3 regions of the Lonsdalea populi genome follow, and region 2 is predicted to be linked to each of the others. Evidence: predicted binding sites of a transcription regulator. Region 2 holds the regulator's gene; each other region holds the start of a gene.
What was found. The regulator LexA, encoded in region 2, represses DNA repair genes until DNA is damaged. The targets are predictions, from matches to a motif close to TNCTGTATGTACATACAGNA.
Positions count from the first base shown of each region.

Region 1: sulA (SOS-induced cell division inhibitor SulA) is a predicted target of LexA. The motif match lies at 4,703-4,722, and genes of this name have one in related genera.
Region 3: dinB (DNA polymerase IV) is a predicted target of LexA. The motif match lies at 4,937-4,956, and genes of this name have one in related genera.

Region 1 covers NZ_CP065534.1:2,651,334-2,658,756, forward strand. Annotated here, with positions in the region: gene helD (DNA helicase IV) at 1-1,003, opposite strand, end outside; gene I6N93_RS11640 (YccF domain-containing protein) at 1,170-1,616, shown strand; gene yccS (YccS family putative transporter) at 1,632-3,788, shown strand; gene I6N93_RS11650 (TfoX/Sxy family DNA transformation protein) at 3,902-4,528, opposite strand; gene sulA (SOS-induced cell division inhibitor SulA) at 4,745-5,242, shown strand; gene ompA (porin OmpA) at 5,602-6,654, shown strand; gene I6N93_RS11665 (aldo/keto reductase) at 7,275-7,423, opposite strand, start outside.
Region 2 covers NZ_CP065534.1:3,281,388-3,288,810, forward strand. Annotated here, with positions in the region: gene I6N93_RS14500 (DoxX family protein) at 140-535, shown strand; gene I6N93_RS14505 (glutathione S-transferase family protein) at 677-1,666, shown strand; gene I6N93_RS14510 (LysR family transcriptional regulator) at 1,756-2,652, opposite strand; gene I6N93_RS14515 (pirin family protein) at 2,763-3,464, shown strand; gene zur (zinc uptake transcriptional repressor Zur) at 3,549-4,058, shown strand; gene lexA (transcriptional repressor LexA) at 4,265-4,876, opposite strand; gene I6N93_RS14530 (diacylglycerol kinase) at 4,989-5,357, opposite strand; gene plsB (glycerol-3-phosphate 1-O-acyltransferase PlsB) at 5,489-7,423, shown strand, end outside.
Region 3 covers NZ_CP065534.1:730,674-738,096, forward strand. Annotated here, with positions in the region: gene mtnA (S-methyl-5-thioribose-1-phosphate isomerase) at 1-530, opposite strand, end outside; gene mtnK (S-methyl-5-thioribose kinase) at 672-1,874, shown strand; gene lpcA (D-sedoheptulose 7-phosphate isomerase) at 2,202-2,783, shown strand; gene I6N93_RS03400 (class II glutamine amidotransferase) at 3,042-3,809, shown strand; gene dpaA (peptidoglycan meso-diaminopimelic acid protein amidase) at 3,780-4,502, opposite strand; gene I6N93_RS03410 (hypothetical protein) at 4,615-4,845, opposite strand; gene dinB (DNA polymerase IV) at 4,977-6,038, shown strand; gene pepD (beta-Ala-His dipeptidase) at 6,109-7,423, opposite strand, start outside.

The DNA.
Region 1 (7,423 bases), 630 kb from region 2:
ATGCTAATTCGTCGGTCAACCACTGCCGCCACCCCTTGGCCTGCGCTTTCTTATCGTTGCACTGTTGTTGCCACTCTTTGATCAGGAAGTGACGGCGATGCTCGGCGTCGGTTTCCAGTTTACTGATAGTCGGAACGCTGCGGCTGCAGCTTTGAATAATATGCAGCGCCAGCGCATGGAAGGTTTTGGCCTTGATCTCGCCGGTATTGAGGCGCGTCTGAATACGCTCGTTCATCTCCTCGGCCGCCTGTCGCCCGAAGGCCAGCAGCAAAATCTGGTCCGGCGTCGCGTCGCCGCGGTAGAGCAGCCATGCGGCCCGCGCCACCAGCACCGAGGTTTTGCCGCTGCCCGCGCCGGCAAGCACCAGCACGGCGTCCTCACCATTGATCACGGCCCGACATTGGGAAGGATTCAGCGGCGAGCTTTCCACGTTGGCGAAAAAGTGCTGCTGTGCGTCGAGCGTCTGTGCCGTCCAGTGCTGGTTCGCCTTTTCGCGCTGCGGCTCTCCCGCCTCCAGCCACTGCATGCAGCGTAAATAGTGCTCCCGGCAGTTGTCGAATTCGTTGAGTCTCTCCAGCGGCAGCGGTAAGGCGGAAAACGCGCCGCGAATATCCTGCTGCAACTGCGCCAGCTCTTTACGCCCGAACCAGCGGTCGCGCGTTTCCAAACGGTGAATGGCGTCGATTTGGCGCATCAGCACGTCGGAGCTGACTTGGCTCATTTCCTCACTCCACCCCTGCCAGGCTTTCACGACATAGTGAAAGAACTGCTGAGTCTCCTGCCATTCAGTACCGTGAAGACGCACGACTTTTTTATCCGGCAGTTCGAATTCGAGTTCACCCCAAATCAGCCCTTTCTTGCAGCGGATCGCCATTAATTGATTGAACGGAATAAGATACTCGTGTTTGTCGCCGCTGACTTTGACGCCGGCATTAAGCAATCTCACCCGGTTATAAGGGTGCTGCGCCAGATGCTTGCCCATAGAGGTTGATTTAAGTTCCATAATCTCCGCGCCATACCTTGTGAGATCTTGTCGTTTAACCGCTAGTTTAACCGCTCTTTCCCCGCATGCTCTAGCCATAAAAACGGGTTAGGATATCGTTGCCAATAATGTGATAATTCTTTCTTCATCATAGAGTTTGATTCAAAACACAAGTCCTGGAGAAACTATGCGCACCGTGCTCAACATTCTGAATTTTGTCCTGGGCGGATTTTTCACCACGCTAGCCTGGCTCGCGGCAACCTGCGTCAGCATCCTATTGATTTTCACGATTCCCCTGACCCGCTCCTGTTGGGAGATCACCAAGCTGTCTCTGCTGCCCTACGGTAATGAAGCCGTACACGTTGACGAATTGTGCCCCTCAGAAAAAAACCGTTTACTTAATGCGGGTGGCACACTGTTGAATGTCTTTTGGGTGATCTTTTTCGGCTGGTGGCTCTGCCTTTCACACATCGCCTGCGGGATTGCACAGTGCCTTACCGTCATCGGTATTCCGGTCGGCATCGCCAACTTCAAAATTGCAGCCATTGCACTCTGGCCGGTCGGTCGCCGCGTGGTCTCTGTGGAAGAAGCTCGAGCCTCACGGGAAGCCAATGCCCGACGCCGTTTTCAGTAATCAAGCGGAATTATTGTGATCGTGATCCTTACAGCCTATCTGCGCCGGTATATCTATAACAGTCACTGGCTTTACAACATCCGTATTTTTCTAGCGCTGGCGGGTGCTGCCGTCGTCCCCTGGTGGCTGGATATTCCAACCACCACGATTCCGCTCACGCTCGGCGTGGTTGCCGCAGCGCTGGCGGATCTTGACGATCGTCTGACGGGCCGCCTGATGAATCTGCTCATTACCCTGGGCTGTTTTTTGATCGCCTCCGTTTCCATCGAACTGTTGTTTCCCTACCCGTGGCTCTTTGGCCTTGGACTCGCGCTTTCCACCTGCGGATTTATTCTGCTGGGCGCGCTAGGACAGCGCTACGCCACAATTGCCTTCGGCGCGCTGCTGATCGCCATTTACACCATGCTCGGCATTTCGCTCTACGACAGCTGGTATCAGCAGCCTGCTTTGTTGCTGGTCGGCGCGCTGTGGTACAACCTGCTCACGCTGCTCGGACACATTCTGTTCCCCATCCGTCCTCTCCAGGATAGCCTGGCCCGCTGCTATCAACAGCTTGCGCACTATCTCGACGCCAAATCCAATCTGTTTGATCCTGATATAGAAGACGATAATCAGCCGTTGATCGATGTGGCGATGGCTAACAGTCAACTGGTTGAGACACTCAATCAGGCCAAGTCTTCGCTGCTGACCCGTCTGCGGGGAGATCGCGGTCAGCGCAGCACTCGCAGAACGTTGCACTACTATTTCGTCGCGCAAGATATTCACGAACGCGCCAGCTCTTCCCATGTGCAGTATGCGCAGCTACGCGAAACGCTGCGTTACAGTGATGCACTGTTTCGTTTTCAGCGCCTGCTGTCGATGCAATCTCGTGCCTGTGAGCAACTGGCCCGGTCCATTTTGCTGCACCAGAAGTATCAGCACGATCCGCGTATTGAAAAAGCCTTCACGCATCTGGAACTGACCCTCGAAAAACTGGCGACGCAGGGGACATCCGTCGCACAGCTGAAGGCCATGCGCCACCTAATCAACAACCTGCGCGCCATCGATGCCCAGCTCGCCACCATTGAATCCGAGCAATCCGTTGAACAGGACGAGCAGAAGGAAAACCGGCTGCTGGCGGATGATAAAATCACCGGTTGGAGCGATATCTGCCTGCGTATCAGCCGTCATCTCACGCCGAAATCGGCGCTGTTTCGCCACGCGGTGCGGATGTCCGTACTGCTGTGCGGCGGTTATGCATTTATTCAGGTCACTCATCTGCAACACGGCTACTGGATTTTGCTGACCAGCCTGTTTGTCTGCCAGCCGAACTACAATGCGACGCGTCATCGTCTCAAGTTGCGCGTCATCGGCACGCTGGCCGGGGTTCTGTTCGGGCTACCCATCCTCTATTTCGTACCGTCGATAGAAGGACAAATGACGCTAATCGTCATCAGCGGCGTGCTGTTTTTCGCTTTCCGCACCGTGCAGTACGCCCACGCGACGCTGTTTATCACCCTGCTGGTGCTGCTGTGCTTCAACCTGCTGGGTGAAGGATACGAAGTAACCGTGCCGAGAGTGCTTGATACGCTGATCGGCTGCGGCATCGCCTGGGCGGCAGTCAGCTTCATCTGGCCCGACTGGCGTTTCCGCGCTCTTCCTGCGGTCGTCAATAAAACGCTGTATGCCAACTGCCGCTACCTGGATGCAATTATGGAGCAGTACCATCAGGGGAAAAATAACAGCCTGGCGTACCGTATCGCCCGTCGCGATGCTCACAACAGCGATGCCGAACTGGCGTCGGTGGTCTCTAATATGTCCGTCGAGCCATATGCCACCAAAGAAAAACGCGAGCATGCTTTTCGGCTGATGTGTCTGAACCACACGTTACTGAGCTATATCTCCACGCTAGGCGCCCATCGGGAAAAACTTTCGTCGCCAGAAACGCTGCAGCTGCTGGATGACGCGGTTTGCTACGTGGACGACGCTTTGCATAGCGATGGCAACGATCGGGGTCAACTCAGCCGGCGGCTGGCGTCGTTGGAAGTACGCATTCGCACCGCTAATCCAGAGTCTGAAAGTAAAGATCAGTTGGTGTTGCAGCAAATTGGCCTCATGAGTGAGCTGCTGCCGAAGTTAGAAGCCTTAAAAGCCCAGATGGCGGAGCCGTCGGCCAGCCCGGCGCGGACTTGATCGCATCAGTTTTCGGAGTCTCATCTTCATCGCTACTCAGCTTAAATCCCGTGCGCGCCACACGACGTCTGCGCGCACGGAGATTCTTCCCTTGGGTTGGATGAACAACCTTATCAGTGTTTAGGCTGTTTCCCCTGGCTCGCAAGGTGGTGTTTAAACCACTCAATCAGCTCTTGGCGCACTTGCTCCGGCAACGCCGCCTGATGAACGCCACGAATGGCGCCTGCCAGCGCGAGCAATACGCTGAGATTGAGATCGTGCCTGACGACGCTTAACCGAAGAAAACTCTGTATCTCCCCCAGTTCATGCAACTGTTCAATGTTGCGAATCCCCGCTTTCCACAACTGCCGTTCTAAATAATGGTTAAGGTTAGGCAAGTCTTTCAGCCTGATACTTTGCGTCTTGATGACCTTATCTTGCCGGGCCCCTTCCAATGACAACGACGCCAGATGCAGGAGTTCTGGTTCATTGTTCCACAAGGTATTGTCCACCTCGTAATAGTTCAATGGAACAGGCACGCCGCGGTTGGTGCAAACCATGCTCACCATCTCCCGAGCGCGAAAATGCACTTCATGCTGTCGCGATGCCCGTAGATAAAGTTCACCGTTGGACACCAGCGCGAAGATAATCTTGTCTGCTGCGATGCTGTAGCCGCCAAATTGAGACCGGGAACTAATAGTTCCCAAAGAGGAGAAAACGTACTTAGACTGCCGAATCCTTTTTTCGCATAAATGCTTCATAACATTGTCCTTATCATGTTCACCCTAATTACTGAATCGCAATATACGTAACGGGAACAAGTAATTAAGCATACGAAAACGGTTGCCTCAAACACAAAATGGCGTTACTGGACATTCCCTGTAAATTATGCGAGGCGCTTTCAAATTCCGATTGATCTTTATTTGTACACGCATTACTGTATGCGCATACAGTAACCCTGCCGGTGGAATTCACTCATGCGCACACAACTCGTTAACGCTCGCCGCTTCTCTCAGTCTTCTTTACACACGCAGGATGTGCCTGCGGCCACGCCTAACGGCGGCGGCATCATCAGTGAAATTGTCTACAGCGACGATCAGCCTATTCTGGCCCCCTTGCTGCTGCCGTTGTTGCAGCAATTAGGAATGCAGTCTCGCTGGCTGTTATGGCTGGCGCCACAGCAAAAACTCAGCCGCGCCTGGCTGCAGCAAGCGGGCTTGCCGCTCGAGAAGATGATTGAACTCCACCATATCAACCCGGCAGGGACATTAGAGGCAATGGAAAAAGCGTTGAGGACGGGGAACTACAGCGCGGTGTTATGCTGGTTGCCGGCGGATCTGGAAGATGAAGAAAAAACGCGCCTGCGCGAGGCGGCGGAAAGCGGGAATACCTACGGATTTATCATGCGATCAGAGCCAAAAGCCATCAACAGACCATTTTCTACGTTAAAAATTCACTCCAGATTGTATCATTAAGTAAATTAAGAGCATTCCTACGGGGGAAGGCCTCAGAGTTAAAGATCCCCCGCAGGCATTGAGTTCTTTACTCCTCCCCTCCCATCACCAGCCATAAATAATCTGTCCGAACTGACAAATTAATCTATTATTTGTTAGTAAGTATGTGTGAAACGCTAGGATTTTGTCTGGGACTTCTAACATCATACTTGTAACTTTTGCATCACGTTGTAGACTTTACCCGCAGGAGTTGCTCTTCATATAACATCAGCTGACTGGTGAGAATAATTAAGAGCAATGTTTCCTTCAAAAAGATTTTAACCAAAGGTTTATTATCTCGAAGAGTTAATTACCTGTTTGGATGATAATGAGGCGTAAAAATGAAAAAAACAGCTATCGCAGTTGCAGTGGCACTGGCTGGCTTGGCTTCCGTAGCTCAAGCAGCACCTAACGACAATACCTGGTACGCAGGCGCCAAACTGGGCTGGTCTCAGTTCCATGACACTGGCCTGTACGGCAACGGTTACCAAACCACTAACTCCCCGCACGAAAACCAACTGGGCGCTGGCGCCTTCGGTGGTTATCAAGCTAACCAATACCTGGGCTTCGAACTGGGTTATGACTGGCTGGGCCGTATGAAGTACACCGGTGAAAACCGTGGTAACTTTAAAGCACAGGGCGTTCAGCTGGCTGCCAAACTGAGCTACCCGATCGTTGACGATCTGGACGTTTATACTCGTCTGGGTGGTTTTTTCTGGCGTGCTGACAGCCACGACGACGTGACTGGCCGCGGCGGCAACGACACCGGTATTTCTCCGATGGCTGCAGTAGGTCTGGAATATGCAGTCACCAAAAACTGGGCTACTCGTCTGGACTACCAGTGGGTTAACAACATCGGCGACGCAGGTACCGTTGGCGGTCGTCCTGATAACGGCATGCTGAGCGTTGGCGTTTCTTACCGTTTCGGTCAGGAAACTCCAGCTCCGGTCGTAGCACCGACTCCGGCGCCGGCTCCGGTCGTTCAGACCAAACGCTTCACTCTGAAATCTGACGTACTGTTCACTTTTAACAAAGCAGAACTGCGTCCTGAAGGCCAGAGCTCTCTGGACCAGCTGTACACTCAGCTGAGCACCATGGATCCTAAAGACGGTTCCGTAGTCGTCCTGGGCTTCACTGACCGTCTGGGTTCAGAACAGTATAACGAAGGCCTGTCCACTCGCCGTGCTCAGAGCGTCGTTGACTATCTGGTTGCCAAAGGCATCCCGGCTGACAAAATCTCTGCCCGTGGTCTTGGCGAATCTAACCCGGTTACCGGTTCTACCTGTGACAGCGTGAAAGGCCGTAAAGCCTTGATCGACTGCCTGGCCCCGGATCGTCGTGTAGAAATCGAAGTGAAAGGTATTAAAGACGTTGTGACTCAGCCGCAGGCTTAATCGCACTCGCCTTTCACATGAGATGATGACGTAGCGACTCACTGCGTCATATCCCGAGAAGGATTATGGCCCTTGAATTTCAGGGGCCATTTTTATTTTTAAATGTCGATTCATGCTTAATCACCGACTCTGCAAACTACCGCGCTTCCTGCTCTTTTTATTTAACCTTCCCACGCCAAACTATTTCTTCCTGCCGAAAAACAATCGTGTGATTTTTATTAAGTGAGTGACATTGAAATAAAATACGCCATTTATTTTTATTGCCGCTTTCATTTCCTGATGACTAACTCCCTTTCCTGCTAATTTTTAACTCAGCGAAGGATTAGGCATACTTTTATCATGACAATAAATAATACGAAAACTAAATAAACGGACAAAAAAGAGGAAAGAAAAAAGTGCAAAAAAAAAAGAATGTGGTCTATGACAAGACCATAGTGCTTGTCATCAAAGATCGGGACGGCAGAAAATAAGTGAACGGGAATAACGACATAGGTAATCTTCGGTTGTTCTCTTCTTCTTTTACGCGATTGTAGACGTCAGCTGAAAGTGCGTCTCCGTAATGGGGGGTGGTACGCGCGCCCTGTCATAAACGAGTACGCGCGCTTATGTTTACCTCATCACTATTGGCTTGCGCTATTCAGCACAGCAATATCCTCCGCTGTCAGAGACAATCGGGTCGCAGCAGCCAGTTCGGCGACCTGCTGAACCGACGTGGCGCTGGCGATTGGCGAAGTCACGCTCGGACGCGCGATCAACCAGGCCAGCGCGA
Region 2 (7,423 bases):
TTTTACTTGCTGTCTTACTTTCCTATCCCCCTCTAATATCACCCTCAACCGTCAAACACGGCTAAAAAATCGATTAATTATTGATAGTTAATCATCATCAGCGTGCTGAATCGCACAATGCCGACCGGAGAGAGAATTGATGAAAAAATCAGACAATGTCCTGATATTAGTTGCCCGTATCCTGATGCCGATACTGTTCATTTACGCCGGTTACGGCAAGCTGGGCGACGCCTATGCCGGAACCCAGCAATACATGCAGGCGATGGGTATCCCCGGCGCGTTGCTGCCCCTGACGATTCTTCTGGAGCTGGGTGGTGGGCTGGCAATTCTCTTCGGTTTCTTCACTCGCACCGTGGCGATTTCGACAGCGATATTTACGCTGCTTACCGCACTTATTTTCCACCACGATTTTGCGCAGGCGGGTAATGAGCTGATGTTTGTGAAAAATCTGTCTATCACCGGCGGTTACCTCCTGCTGTTTGTCACCGGACCCGGCGCCTATAGCCTCGACCGCCTGCTAAATAAGAAGTGGTAATACCCGATACAGGTATGCTGTACTTATTCCAACCGGCCGTGTGAAACCCAATCGCACGGCCTTCAAACTGCTTCGCGCAGGTGGGTTGGGACTTAAGAAAGAGCCGGTTCTGCGCGATACCACGTTGGGGAGGAGAGCACGATGGGACAATTACTTAAAGGGCAATGGCACGACTCCTGGTATGACACCTCATCGACGGGCGGACATTTTCAACGCCCCCAAACCTCATTTCGCCATTGGGTGACGCCCGATGGCCGCCCCGGCCCCAGCGGCGAAGGCGGATTTCGCGCGGAGCCTGGACGCTATCATCTGTATGTTTCGCTCGCCTGTCCGTGGGCGCACCGGGCGCTGTTGCTACGCAAGCTGAAGGGATTGGAAACGCACATCGGCGTCTCGGTGGTACATCCTCTTATGTTGGAAAACGGCTGGACGTTTGCGACCGATTTCCCGGCAACCACCGGCGACAAACTCTATCAACACCGCTACCTTTATCAGCTTTACCTGCACGCCAAGCCAGACTACAGCGGGCGTGTGACCGTACCGGTGTTGTGGGATACGCAGCAACAGACCATCGTCAGCAACGAGTCGGCGGATATTATCCGCATGCTGAACAGCACATTTGACGGCGTGGGTGCGATGCCTGGCGATTACTATCCGCTGGCGCTGCGCACAGAGATCGAGGCGCTGAACGAGTGGATTTACCCTCAGGTTAACAATGGCGTCTACAAGGCGGGCTTCGCCACGCAGCAAAACGCCTATGACGATGCGGTCACGCAGCTGTTCGAAGCGCTGGATCGGCTGGAGCAACGTCTGAGTCAACGGCGTTATCTGACCGGCTCACGTCTGACGGAAGCCGATCTGCGGCTGTGGACCACGCTTGTCCGCTTCGACCCGGTTTACCACACTCATTTCAAATGCGATCGCTGGCGTTTGACGGATTATGAAAATTTGTACGGTTTTACGCGGGATATTTATCAACTACCGGGTATCGCGGAGACGGTCAATATGGATCACATTCGCCACCACTACTACCGTAGCCATGCCACGATTAACCCTTACGGCATTATTTCCGTCGGCCCAGAGCTGGCGCTAATAAAACCGCACGACCGAGAGAGACGGTTCAGCCGCTAACTCCCGTCGCCAACATCACGGTCAGCATCAGCGGGACGGCAGAATGGGGTGGCACTCCCGCACTACCGTTTCGCCGGGTCGGAAAGTGATTAAGACTCACGCAATACTTTGGGGATTTCCCGTAGCAGCCAGGACTTGGCTTCGCCCATATTGTCACGGCGCCAGGCCATGATGATCTGGCTCTCAAAAGTGCTTTCTGGGCTAACCACGCGCAGCCGTCCTTCGGCGATATCCTGAGCCACCAACTCGTAGGGGATTGTCGCAACGCCTAATCCTGCGAGCAAAGCCCGGCGTTTATCGTCCATCGTACTCACCGTCAGGCGAGGCTGTTTATCCAACAGCTGCACGGTCAGCACGGGGCGATCGCGCGCAGTATCCGCAATGGCGACCCCCCGATATTTGACTCGGGTGACTTCGGACAACGGTTCAGGCTCGTTATGAATGGGATGATCCGGGCTGGCGACATAGACACATTTCACCGAATAGAGCTTGCGCGTATTGACCTCCGACGTCGCACGGAAGTGAACATCCGGAGAGATAACGATGTCGGCGCGGTCTTGTTCCAGTCGCTCCCAGGCGCCTGCCAGCACCTCGGTCAGAATAGAAACCTGCGTGTTGGCCTTTTGCGCCAACTTATCCAGCAGCGGAAAAAGGCGTTCCGTCGGCACCAATGCTTCCACGACAATGGTGACATGGGTTTCCCAGCCGCGGGCGAGCGCTTCGGCATCCGTCGTCAGCTTATCGGCCGCTTCCAGCAGGACTCGCCCACGCTCCAGCAGCATTCTTCCCACATTAGTAAATTTAGTGCGATGACCCGAGCGGTCGAACAATACCACGTCCAGTTCATCCTCTAACTTTTGCATGGTATAGCTCAGCGCCGAAGGCACTCTGCCCAGCTCATCCGCCGCCGCCGCAAAGCTCCCCCGACGCTCGATAGCATCCATCACCCTTAACGCTTCCAATGTTAACGCTCGATCTTTCGACATAGATATTCTCATTCAGGATTTTTGAACGTCCCCACCAGATTAACTAGCTTACAATCTACCGTCCAGCCTATTACCCTCGCAGGGTCGAATACTTACGAGGACCGGACACCATGATCATTAGCAGAGCAGCAGAACAATGCGGCAAGGCTGACTACGGGTGGCTGCAGGCGCGATACACGTTCTCTTTCGGTCATTATTTTGACCCTGACCTGCTGGGATTCGGTTCGCTGCGCGTGTTGAATCAGGAAGTCCTGGCCCCCAAGACCGCCTTCCAGGCGCGGACCTATCCGCGTGTCGATATCCTTAACCTTCTTCTGCAAGGCGAAGCCGAATATCGAGACAGCAATGGCAACCACACGCAAGCCAAAGCTGGCGACGTCATGTTGTTGGCGACTCAGCCCAACCTCAGCTACAGCGAGCAGAATATTGCCAAAGACACGCCGCTGACCCGTATTCAGCTATGGCTGGATGCCTGCCCGACACGCGAAAATCGCGCGCTGCAACGTATGACGCTGAACGGCGAGCGCGCTCAATTGCTGGCTTCTCCGGACGACGAAAACGGCAGCCTGCATCTAAGACAACAGGTCTGGGTTTACCATCTGGATCTGTCCTCCGGAGAATCGTTGACGCATCCCTTGAAGGGTAATCGCGCCTACATTCAGTCCATCCACGGTGAACTTGGCATCCGTAGCAAAGCCGATGAGGGCAAAACGTTACATTGCGGCGACGGCGCCTTTATTCAGCAGGAGACGGCCATTACCCTGCAGGCAAAAACGCCGATGCGGGCGCTGTTGATCGATTTGGTGGCGTAACGCGCTCCCCTCCTGACTCGGCGTTTCTACGGAGTCATGGTAAGATAAATTATCATCCTCACCACTTTCTTCAGAGTTATAGCGATGGATTCAACCGATCCGGCCAAACTTCTTGCCCATGCTGAGCGACTGTGTCAGCAGCGCAACGTTCGACTTACGCCGCAGCGTCAGGAAGTGCTACGGCTGATGGTCCAACAGCCAGGCGCTATCAGCGCATATGACCTGTTGGATCTACTGCGCGTCGCTGAACCTCAGGCTAAGCCCCCCACCGTTTACCGTGCGTTGGATTTCCTGCTTGAACAAGGATTCATTCACCGCGTGGAATCCACCAACAGCTACGTGCTGTGCCACCATTTCGAAGAACACAGCCATACCTCGGCACTATTTATTTGCGACCGCTGCCGCCAAGTCACGGAGAGCCCTACTGAAGGCGTTGAAGAAATACTGCAACAAATTGCGCTCCAGACGGGATTCTCCCTGCGCCACAGTGTAGTTGAAGCGCACGGCCTGTGCGTTGAATGCAGGAAAATTGAAGCCTGTGATCACCGCGACAGCTGCAACCACGACCACAGTATCGTCCTCAAAAAGCGCTGAGCAGCAAAAAGTGCAGGTACGGCGTCATCGCGCCGAACGGTGGTACTGAGAATGGAATCTGAGGAAGATAGTAAATTTGAGAAGGGATTGAGGTTCAGGCTTGCGGGGAACCTTTGGTTCGGTTTTCATTTCAACCGTTACGTTCGGCGAGAAAGACCAAACGCAACGGAAGAGGTATAAACGGGGCGTTCAGCAAACCAGGTCGATCAACTCCAATCGCTGTTGCGAATGACGCCGACGGCCAACCCTTCAATGGAAAAGTTTTCCTTGCTCAAATCGACGACGATAGGTGCAAACTCTTTGTTTTCAGCCAACAGCTGCACTTTATTACCCTGCTGCTTCAATCGTTTTACCGTAACTTCATCTTCAATGCGCGCCACAACCACCTGACCGTTGTGAACATCCTGCGTTTTATGCACAGCCAGTAGATCGCCATCCAGAATACCGATATCTTTCATCGACATACCACTCACACGCAGCAGAAAATCGGCGTTTGGCTTAAACATGGCCGGATCGACCTGATAATGACATTCGATATGCTGTTCCGCCAGCAGCGGTTCCCCTGCAGCCACGCGACCAATCAGAGGCAGGCCGAGCGACTCTTCTTCCATTAACAGACGGATACCGCGGGACGCGCCGGTGACAATCTCAATCACACCTTTACGAGAAAGAGCTTTCAAGTGTTCTTCAGCGGCATTGGGAGAGCGGAATCCCAGTTGTTTAGCGATTTCTGCTCGGGTGGGTGGCATACCGGTTTGTGAGATATGATCGCGAATAAGATCATAAACCTGCTGTTGTCTGGTCGTTAAAGCTTTCATTCCGCCCCCTGGTTGTTTATACAGTTTCGCTGTGAGTATATACAGGGAAACTGCCCAAGGGAACTGAGAAATCGCGTTGTACCTTGTTTTTTGGCGTCATTCACGAGAGCTATCACGCGAAATGCCCCCACAGCAAGGCACCCCAGACTACGGCCGCCAATAGGCAAGCAACCAGCACCGCCGCCGACCCCAAATCTTTCGCTCTCCCTGCAAGCTCATGATATTCCTTACCAATTCTGTCAACCACGGCTTCGATAGCGCTATTCAGCAACTCGACGATCACAATCAGCACGACCGCGCCAATCAACAATAACCGTTCTAATATTGAAACTGGCAGCCAGCAGGCAATAATAATGCCTGCCAGAGTAAGAATGGTTTCCTGACGAAAGGCCGCTTCATGCCTCCATGCCTGTTTAAGTCCTTGCAACGAATAGCCTGTTGCCTTGACAAGGCGGGTAATCCCGGTCGCCTTATTCATGATCCTTGCTTACTCCTTTTTTATTTAGTTTCAAACGCAATTTTCGCGTCACCCCATTGTCTCATGACCACAGATATCCGATAAGGTTTCTGTTATCCTTGCGGCGCATTGCTAATAAGAGGTTCTCAGTTGTTATGTCAGGTTGGCGTAAAATCTACTATAAGTTATTGAATTTCCCTCTGAAACTTTTGGTAAAGAGCAAAATCATTCCTCTGGATCCGATCGCTGAGCTGGACATCGATCCTACACGTCCTATTTTCTACGTTCTGCCCTACAACTCCAAAGCGGACTTACTGACGCTGCGTGAAAAGTGCCTTGCGCTGGGGCTGCAGGATCCGCTTGAACCCTTGATTGTCGACGGTCAAGCACTGCCAAGCTATGTGTTCGTCAATAGTGGCCCGCGCGTATTTCGCTACTACGTGCCCAAAGAGAAATCCATCAAGCTTTTCCACGACTATCTGGATCTGCATCGAGACAATCCGTCGCTGGATGTCCAGATGGTGCCGGTTTCAGTCATGTTTGGCCGTTCGCCGGGTCGAGAAGGCCATCAGCAGGAAGCGCCTCAGCTACGTCTGCTGAACGGCATCGAAAAGTTTTTCGCAGTTCTGTGGCTGGGACGCGACAGTTTCGTGCGCTTCTCAACGCCGGTCTCGCTGCGCTACATGGCGACGGAGCACGGCACGGACACCACCATCGCCCATAAGCTGGCGCGTGTGGCGCGGATGCACTTCGCTCGTCTGCGTCTGGCCACCGTCGGTCCGCGTCTACCGGTCAGGCAGGAGCTGTTCAAAAAACTGCTGTCATCGAAAGCCATCGCCAAAGCGGTGGATGATGAAGCACGATCGAAGAAAATCTCTCGAGAAAAAGCCCAGCAGAACGCCATTACGATGCTGGAAGAGATCGCTGCTAACTTCTCTTATGAAGCGGTGCGTCTCACTGACCGCGTGCTAGGCTGGACCTGGAACCGGCTATACCAGGGGATTAATGTCCACAACGCCGAGCGAATACGGCAGTTGGCTCAGGACGGACATGAAATCGTTTATGTTCCCTGCCACCGCAGCCACATGGACTATCTGCTGCTTTCTTACGTGCTGTACCACCAGGGGCTGGTGCCGCCGCACATTGCTGCGGGCATCAACCTCAACTTCTGGCCGGCGGGTCCTATCTTCCGCCGCCTGGGCGCGTTTTTCATCCGCCGAACCTTCAAAGGCAGCAAGCTCTATTCCACCCTGTTCCGCGAGTATCTCGGCGAACTGTTTACTCGCGGCTATTCGGTGGAGTACTTCGTGGAAGGCGGGCGCTCGCGCACCGGCCGCCTGCTCGATCCGAAAACCGGTACGCTGGCGATGACGCTTCAGGCCATGCTGCGCGGCGGCACGCGGCCTATCACGCTGGTGCCGATTTACATCGGGTATGAGCATGTTATGGAAGTCGGCACTTACTCCAAAGAACTGCGCGGCGCCACCAAGGAAAAAGAAGGTTTTCTCCAGATGATTCGCGGGCTCCGCAAGCTACGTAATTTAGGCCAGGGTTACGTCAATTTTGGCGAACCGCTGCCGTTGATGACCTATCTCAACAACAAGGTCCCGCGGTGGCGCGACGACATCGATCCAATTGAAGCGCTGCGCCCCGCCTGGCTGACGCCGACCGTGCAGGACATCGCCTCCGACATCATGGTTCGCATCAACAACGCTGCGGCGGCCAATGCCATGAACCTGTGCTCAACCGCACTTCTGGTGTCGCCGCAACGTGCGATGACTCGGACACAGTTGGAAGAACAGCTCGAATGCTATCTGCAGCTGATGCGCAACGTGCCCTATACCGAAAACACGACGACGCCGGACAAAACGCCTGCCGAACTGGTCGATCATGCATTGAAGATGGACAAGTTCACGGTTGAAAACGATAAACAGGGCACCATCATCAGCCTCCCGAGCGATCAGGCCGTGCTGATGACCTATTACCGCAACAATATCCAACATCTGTTGATCCTGCCGTCTCTGGTCGCCAGCATCATCGTGCACCATCGGCACATTAAGCAGGCCGAGCTATTGCACCAGGTGACGTTG
Region 3 (7,423 bases), 1.3 Mb from region 2:
ACGTTTTCTATTTTTCCCTGCTGGTGAGCGCGCAGCAGTACGCCGATTGCCGTGCCGACGCCCGCCGTCGCCAATCCGCCGGTATTGCAGTGCGTCAGTATCCGACTGCCGGGAGTGACCCGCGCCGCGCCGTAATCCGCGATGCGGTCGCACAGGGCGCGATCTTCCTCAATCAGCCGCAGGGCTTCCTCTCTCAGTGCCGGGATCCACTCCGGCGCCGCCAGCGCCTGCTTCATGCGATCGAGGTTGTTCATCAGGTTGACGGCGGTCGGGCGTGCCGCGCGCAGTGTTTCAAGCGCGCTGGTCAGCGCCGGTCGGGACAGGCCGTGTTCCGCCAGCAGCGCCAGCAGCAAACTCGCTGACAGTCCAATCACCGGCGCGCCCCGCACGCGCAGTGCTTTGATATGTTCGACCAGTGTAGAAACGTCCGGGCAGGGATGCCAGATCGTCTCCTGCGGTAGCGCCTGCTGATCGAGGATCCAGAGCTGGTTATCAATAACCTTTAGGCTTGTGGTGTTAATGTTTTGCATTTTGGGTTAAATCCGTGTTGCGCTATTGCATCAATTTTTTAATTCTGCCAGTATGCTTTGCGGATGTATAGACGTCCAAACGCTTTTATGTCTAAAACAACAAGAAAACGATCACCAGCACCACCTACCAGGGGATTCGCAATGTCACAATACCGGACTTTTCATGCAGACGATGCCGTAGCATACGCTCGCCAATACGGCGGACTGGCAGAGATGCATACGTTGGTCGCCGCCGAAGAGATTGGTGACGGTAATCTGAATCTGGTCTTCAAAATTCGCGATACGCAGGGCGTCAGCCGTGTGATCGTCAAGCAGGCATTGCCTTATGTGCGCTGCGTCGGTGAGTCGTGGCCGCTGACGCTGGACAGATCGCGAATTGAAGCTGAAACCCTGCTGACTCACGCGCAGTTTTGTCCGCAGCATACCGTCGCGGTATTGCATTACGATCCCGAACTGGCGGTGATGGTGCAGGAAGATCTCTCCGATCACCGCATCTGGCGCAGCGAGCTGGTAGCCGGGAAACATTACCCGCAGGCGGCCGCTCAGCTGGGCGAGTATCTGGCGCAGACGCTGTTCCATACCTCGGATTTCCATCAGCCGCCGCACGAGAAAAAGGCGGCCGTCAGCCGTTTCACCAACCCGGAGCTGTGCCGGATCACGGAAGATCTGTTCTTTACCGACCCCTATGTCGACCATGAGCGTAATCAGTTCGAGCCGGAGCTACTGCCGAACGTACTGGCGCTGCGGGAGGATCGCGAGGTGAAGCGTGCGGTGGCGACCTTGAAACACGGTTTTCTCGCCAGGGCGGAAGCGCTGCTGCATGGCGATGTGCACAGCGGGTCGATTTTCGTGGCGGAAGGCAAGCTCAAGGTGATCGACGCCGAGTTTGGTTTCTATGGCCCCATCGGCTTCGATGTGGGGTCGGCGCTGGGCAATCTGCTGCTGAATTACTGCGGCGCGGCCGGGCTGCTGGCAGATGAAGCGGCGGCGGCGGCCCGCGCGCAACGGCTCGAAGAGTGCGCGACGCTGTGGGGGACGTTTGCCGCGCGCTTCGCGACGCTCAGCGCTGAGCGCGGCCGCGAGCCTGCGTTGGCGGCGGACGGTTATACGGCGCAGTTTTTACGTCAGGTATGGCGCGATGCCGTGGGCTATTGCGGCACCGAACTGATTCGGCGCACCATTGGTCTGGCGCATGTCGCCGATCTGGACGATATCGCCGAGCTTGAGGCGCGGTTGAGCGCTCAGCGCCTCGCGCTGGCGCTGGGCCGAACGCTGATTGTCGACGCCCAGGCGATCGGCGACATCGACGCGCTGTTGACGCGGATCCGTTTGTTTGAGGTCTGATCGATACCGCATCGCAGGCCGATACGCCTATACCGCATCATGACAGGTGTACCGTCAGTGCCGGCTTGAGCGAATGAAGCGCAACGGAAAGGACTGCCGCCTGCCTTGGTCCGAACCGCAGAAAACGATGTGCTGTGAGACGACGGTGAAGCCTTTGCCCGCCATCTGAATGCGGCGGGCGTCGAAGGGCCTTATGCGCAAAATAACCGCACTGGCGTGACCTCCCCCGCGAATCATGCCAATCCTCAATTGTCCGCTTCTCCGGGTTTAAGCGATCCGTTACACTGCACGGCAGATCATCGTGATATCACCTAATGAGAGGGTTCCATGTATCAGGACTTAATCCGTAAAGAGCTAACAGAAGCGGCGGATACGCTGAATACCTTTTTAAGCGACGATGCCAATGTTCAGTCGATTCAGGCCGCGGCGATACTGCTGGCGGACGCTTTCAAGGCGGGCGGAAAAGTTATCTCCTGTGGGAACGGCGGTTCTCATTGTGATGCCATGCATTTCGCCGAAGAGTTGACCGGCCGTTACCGTGAAAATCGGGCGGGACTGCCGGCGATCGCCATTTCCGATCCGAGCCATATATCCTGCGTCAGCAATGACTTTGGCTACGACTTCGTGTTCTCGCGCTACATCGAGTCGCTGGGACGCGAAGGAGATGTGCTGCTCGGGATCTCCACCTCGGGCAACTCCGGCAATATCATCCGGGCCATTGCGGCCGCGCGCGCCAAGCGGATGAAAGTCATCACGCTGACCGGTAAAGACGGTGGCAAAATGGCCGGTTCGGCGGACGTCGAAATCCGCGTGCCGCATTTTGGCTACGCCGACCGTATTCAGGAAATTCACATCAAAGCGATTCATATCCTGATCCAGCTGATTGAAAAGGAAATGGCGGAGAACTAATCGCGCTGCGCCTATCGTGCATTAGGCAGCGTCCCCCCCGTGCGTGGTGCTGTCGTTGCCGTAAAATCGCTTCATCAAGGCGCGGACCGGCGCTCCGCAGAGAACAAGTTTTAGACGTTGGCCCCGAAGGAATAGGGCTGCGCTTTTGTCGTTAATGGGGATCTTTCACACCGCACGGCTCGCGCCTTGAGTCGCAGCCAAGCTACCGCCAGCGGCTCTCACGTTCTCATGACGGGCCACAAAGGTAAGGAATCAACCATGTGTGAACTGCTTGGGATGAGCGCCAATGTTCCAACTGACATCTGCTTTAGTTTTTCCGGGTTGATGCAACGCGGCGGCCGTACCGGACCGCATCGTGACGGCTGGGGCATTACCTTTTACGAGGGGAACGGTTGCCGGACGTTCAAAGATCCGCTGCCGAGCGCAACGTCGCCTATCGCGCAGCTGGTGCAGAAGTATCCCATCGAATCCTGCGCCGTGGTGTCGCATATCCGCCAGGCCAACCGCGGGGCCGTGGCGCTGGAGAATACCCATCCGTTTACCCGCGAGCTGTGGGGGAGAAACTGGACGTTCGCTCATAACGGTCAGTTGAAAGGCTACCGCAGCCTGAAAACCGGCACCTACCGCCCGGTGGGGCAGACGGACAGCGAATACGCCTTCTGCTGGCTGCTTCATCATCTCTCATTACGCTATCCCCGCACGCCATCGCACTGGCCTTCGGTATTTCGCTACATCGCTTCGCTGGCGGAAACGCTGAGCAAAAAGGGGGTGTTCAACATGCTGTTGTCCGACGGGCATTTCGTGATGGGATATTGCTCCACCCGGCTATGCTGGATTACGCGCCGCGCGCCTTTCGGTAAAGCGACGCTGCTGGATGATGATGTGGAGATCGATTTTCAGCAGCAGACCACGCCGGATGACGTGGTGACCGTGCTGGCTACGCAGCCGCTGACGGGGAATGAAACCTGGCATCAGATCGAGCCAGGCGAGTTCGTGTTATTCCACTTTGGTGAGCGCGTAGTTTGAAAATGGGTTCTTGTTTGGCGTTGACTGATTCACCATATACTGGCCGTTGAACACCGCGACGGCCGGCGGCTGGTGGTGCTGGTTGAAGTAAGCGTAACCCGGTTGCAACTGCCGCCAAAAACGGGCGTAAGTGGAGTTGCGATGCCGCTGCAGGTTTTTGTCCGTCATGCGGAACGGGTAAATCGCCAGTTCGACCTTCGCCTGCCCGTTCAATAGCGCCCGTTCGACGTAGGTGTAGATCTCATCGATGTACTGATTGGTCATGGCATAACAGCCGACCGACACGCATTCGCCGTGGATCATCAGATAGCGCCCTGAGTAGCCCTGAGCGCGGTCATATTCGTTAGGGAAACCGACGTTGATGGCGCGATAAAAGCGGCTATCCGGCTTGAGCTGATGCAAATCGACCTGATAAAACCCTTCCGGACTTTTCATATCGCCTTCCACCTGTTTGGGCCCGAGCCCGCCTGAGTACTTGCAGATGGGATAGCTTTGCACCAGACGATAATCGGTGCCGACTTTGGCATACAGCTCCAGTTGCCGCTCTTCTTTAAAGATCTGGATATAAACCGGCGAGCCTAAGGCCTGCTGCTTGAAAGTGGTCGTAACCGGAATCACTTCACTGGCATAGCTGGTTACGAAAGCGAAAGGCAAAAAAAACAGCGTCGCAAATGACAGTGCGGTTTTTCGCATTGAGGGATCCTGATAACTAAAACTGTGTGACATACGGTCTTTTAATGATGTCGTCCCGTATTCCCGTGCCTACGGCGAGGTGTAGCGCTGCCACATTAGCATTGCCTTTATTTTATTCAAGCGGGAAATCATGTGAAACGCCGTCGGCGCTGAAACGAACGTCCGACAGGCGGCGGGTTGCCCGTCGAGAGGACGTCGCCGCCGATCCGGCGACGGCGGATAAGATGAAGATATCATGGGCAAATACGCAGGCGCCGACCGTCGACGGCAGGGGCGACGAGGTTTGTGGCTGAGCGCGGACCCGGCGGAAAACCGGCGAGCGGCGAATGGGTCTTTTGATCATCCCGCCCGCGAAATACCGGACGCCGAGACGCGGTTTCCGTTTCCGTCTTTGGGCGGATCGGCGCGCGCCGGCTTGCATCGCCTTATCTTGGTACTGTATTTTTATACAGATTAAGAAAGGGGGGGGGGGATATGCGCAAAATTATTCACGTCGATATGGATTGCTTTTATGCCGCCATCGAGATGCGGGATAATCCGCGCCTGCGTGATATTCCTCTGGCGATCGGCGGCAGCGCACTGCGCCGCGGCGTGATCAGCACCGCCAATTATCCCGCCCGGCGTTTCGGCGTGCATAGCGCGATGGCGACCGCGACCGCTCTGCGGCTCTGCCCGCATCTGACCCTGCTGCCCGGGCGTATGGAGGTGTACAAGGCCGCCTCCCTCCAAATCCGCCAGATCTTTGCCCGCTATACCGAACTGATTGAACCGTTATCGCTCGACGAGGCTTACCTAGACGTCACCGATAGCTCTCACTGCAACGGCTCCGCGACGCTGATGGCGCAGGCGATCCGTCAGACCATTTTCGATGAGCTACATCTGACCGCCTCTGCGGGCATCGCCCCCATCAAATTCCTGGCGAAGGTGGCCTCTGAACAGAACAAACCCAACGGACAGTACGTCATTACGCCCGCCCAGGTGGATGAGTTCATTCTGGCGTTGCCGCTGGCGAAGATCCCCGGCGTCGGCAAAGTGACGGCCAGCCGGTTGGCGGAGCGGGGACTGCATACCTGCGCCGACGTGCGGCGCTATGATTTGTCCGCGCTATTAAAGTCGTTCGGCAAGTTTGGGCGGGTGCTGTGGGAGCGCTGTCACGGCATTGACGAGCGTCAGGTATCGCCCGATCGGCTGCGTAAATCCGTCGGCGTCGAGAAAACGCTGGCGCAGGATATTCACGACTGGTCCCAATGCGAAGCGCTGATCGATACGCTGTATGACGAGCTGGAGGCGCGTCTGCGCCGGGTGAAGTCAGATCTGCATATCGCGCGTCAGGGCGTGAAGCTGAAGTTCGATGATTTTCGGCAAACCACGCAGGAGCATGTCTGGCCGGTGCTGAATAAACAGGATCTCATTCGGTTGGCAAGGCAGACCTGGGAGCAGCGGCGGGAAGCGCGCGGCGTTCGGCTGGTGGGGTTACACGTGACGCTACTAGATCCGCAGTTGGAGCGGCAGTTGGTGTTTGACTGGGGGGGGTAATCGAGGGCGTTTGCTGCCGCATCCGGCGTTGCGTCCAGCCGGATGCGGGAGGGTCCAGGCGATGGGTGCCTTAGCGTTTCTCTGGGATGGCTTTCAGGACCGCGGTCAGCAGTTTCCAATACAGGCCAACGCTGGCGATATTCACCTGTTCATCCGGCGAGTGCGGGCCGGTGATGGTCGGACCGATGGAAACCATATCCATCTCCGGATAGGGCTTCTTGAACAGGCCGCATTCCAGACCGGCGTGGATCACCTGCACGCTCGGCATTTTGCCGAACAGCTGCTGGTAGGTTTCCCGCACCAACTGCATGACCGGCGATTGCGCATCCGGCTGCCAGCCTGGGTAGCCGCCTTTGGGGCGAGTTTGCGCACCGGCCAGTTGTCCCAGCGACGTTAGCACGCTTACCACATAGTCCTTGCCGCTGTCGATCAGCGAACGGATCAGGCAGTGAACTTCCGCCTGGGTCTCTGCCGTGGTGATCACGCCGACGTTCAGCGAAGTTTCCACCACGCCTGTCACCTCGTCGCTCATGCGGATTACGCCGTTGGGGATCGCGTTGAGCAGGGCCACCAGCCGATCGCGGCTATCTGTGGTCAGGGCCTCGGCGTCAGTCGACGCCGGCTCCACCAGTACCGCGATGTTTTTTTCCACTGCGGCCAGCTCATGTTTCAGTACGGCCATATAGTCCTGCGCCGCCGCTTTCAGCGCAGCGACCTTATCTTCCGCGACGGCCAGCGTAACCGCGCTTTCGCGTGGAATGGCGTTACGCAGCGTCCCGCCGTTCAGATCGAGGATCCGCAGGTCCAGCGTTGCCGCCTGTTCCGCCAGGAAACGGCCCAGCAGTTTATTGGCGTTGCCCAGCCCCAGGTGAATATCACAGCCGGAATGTCCGCCTTTTAGCCCTTTAATGACCAGCTTCAGTACCTGATAGCCCGCAGGCACCGCTTCCCGCCGCAGCGGCAGGTGCGTCAGGAAATCGATCCCGCCCGCGCAGCCCATGTAGACTTCTCCCTCCTCTTCCGAGTCGGTGTTGATCAGGATCTCGCCCTGCAGCCAGTTCGGTTGCAAGCCGAAAGCGCCGTCCATGCCGGACTCTTCCGTCATGGTCAGCAGCACTTCCAGCGGGCCGTGTTCGACGCTGTCGTCGGACAGAACGGCCAGCGTGGACGCCATGCCGATACCGTTGTCCGCGCCCAGCGTGGTGCCGCGCGCTCTCACCCAGTCGCCGTCGATGTAAGGCTTAATGGGATCTTTCGTGAAATCATGCGCCGTGTCGTTGTTTTTCTGCGGCACCATATCCAGATGCGCTTGCAGCACCACGGGCTTGCGATTTTCCATGCCCGGCGTGGCCGGTTTGCGCAGCAGAATGTTGCCGACGCTATCG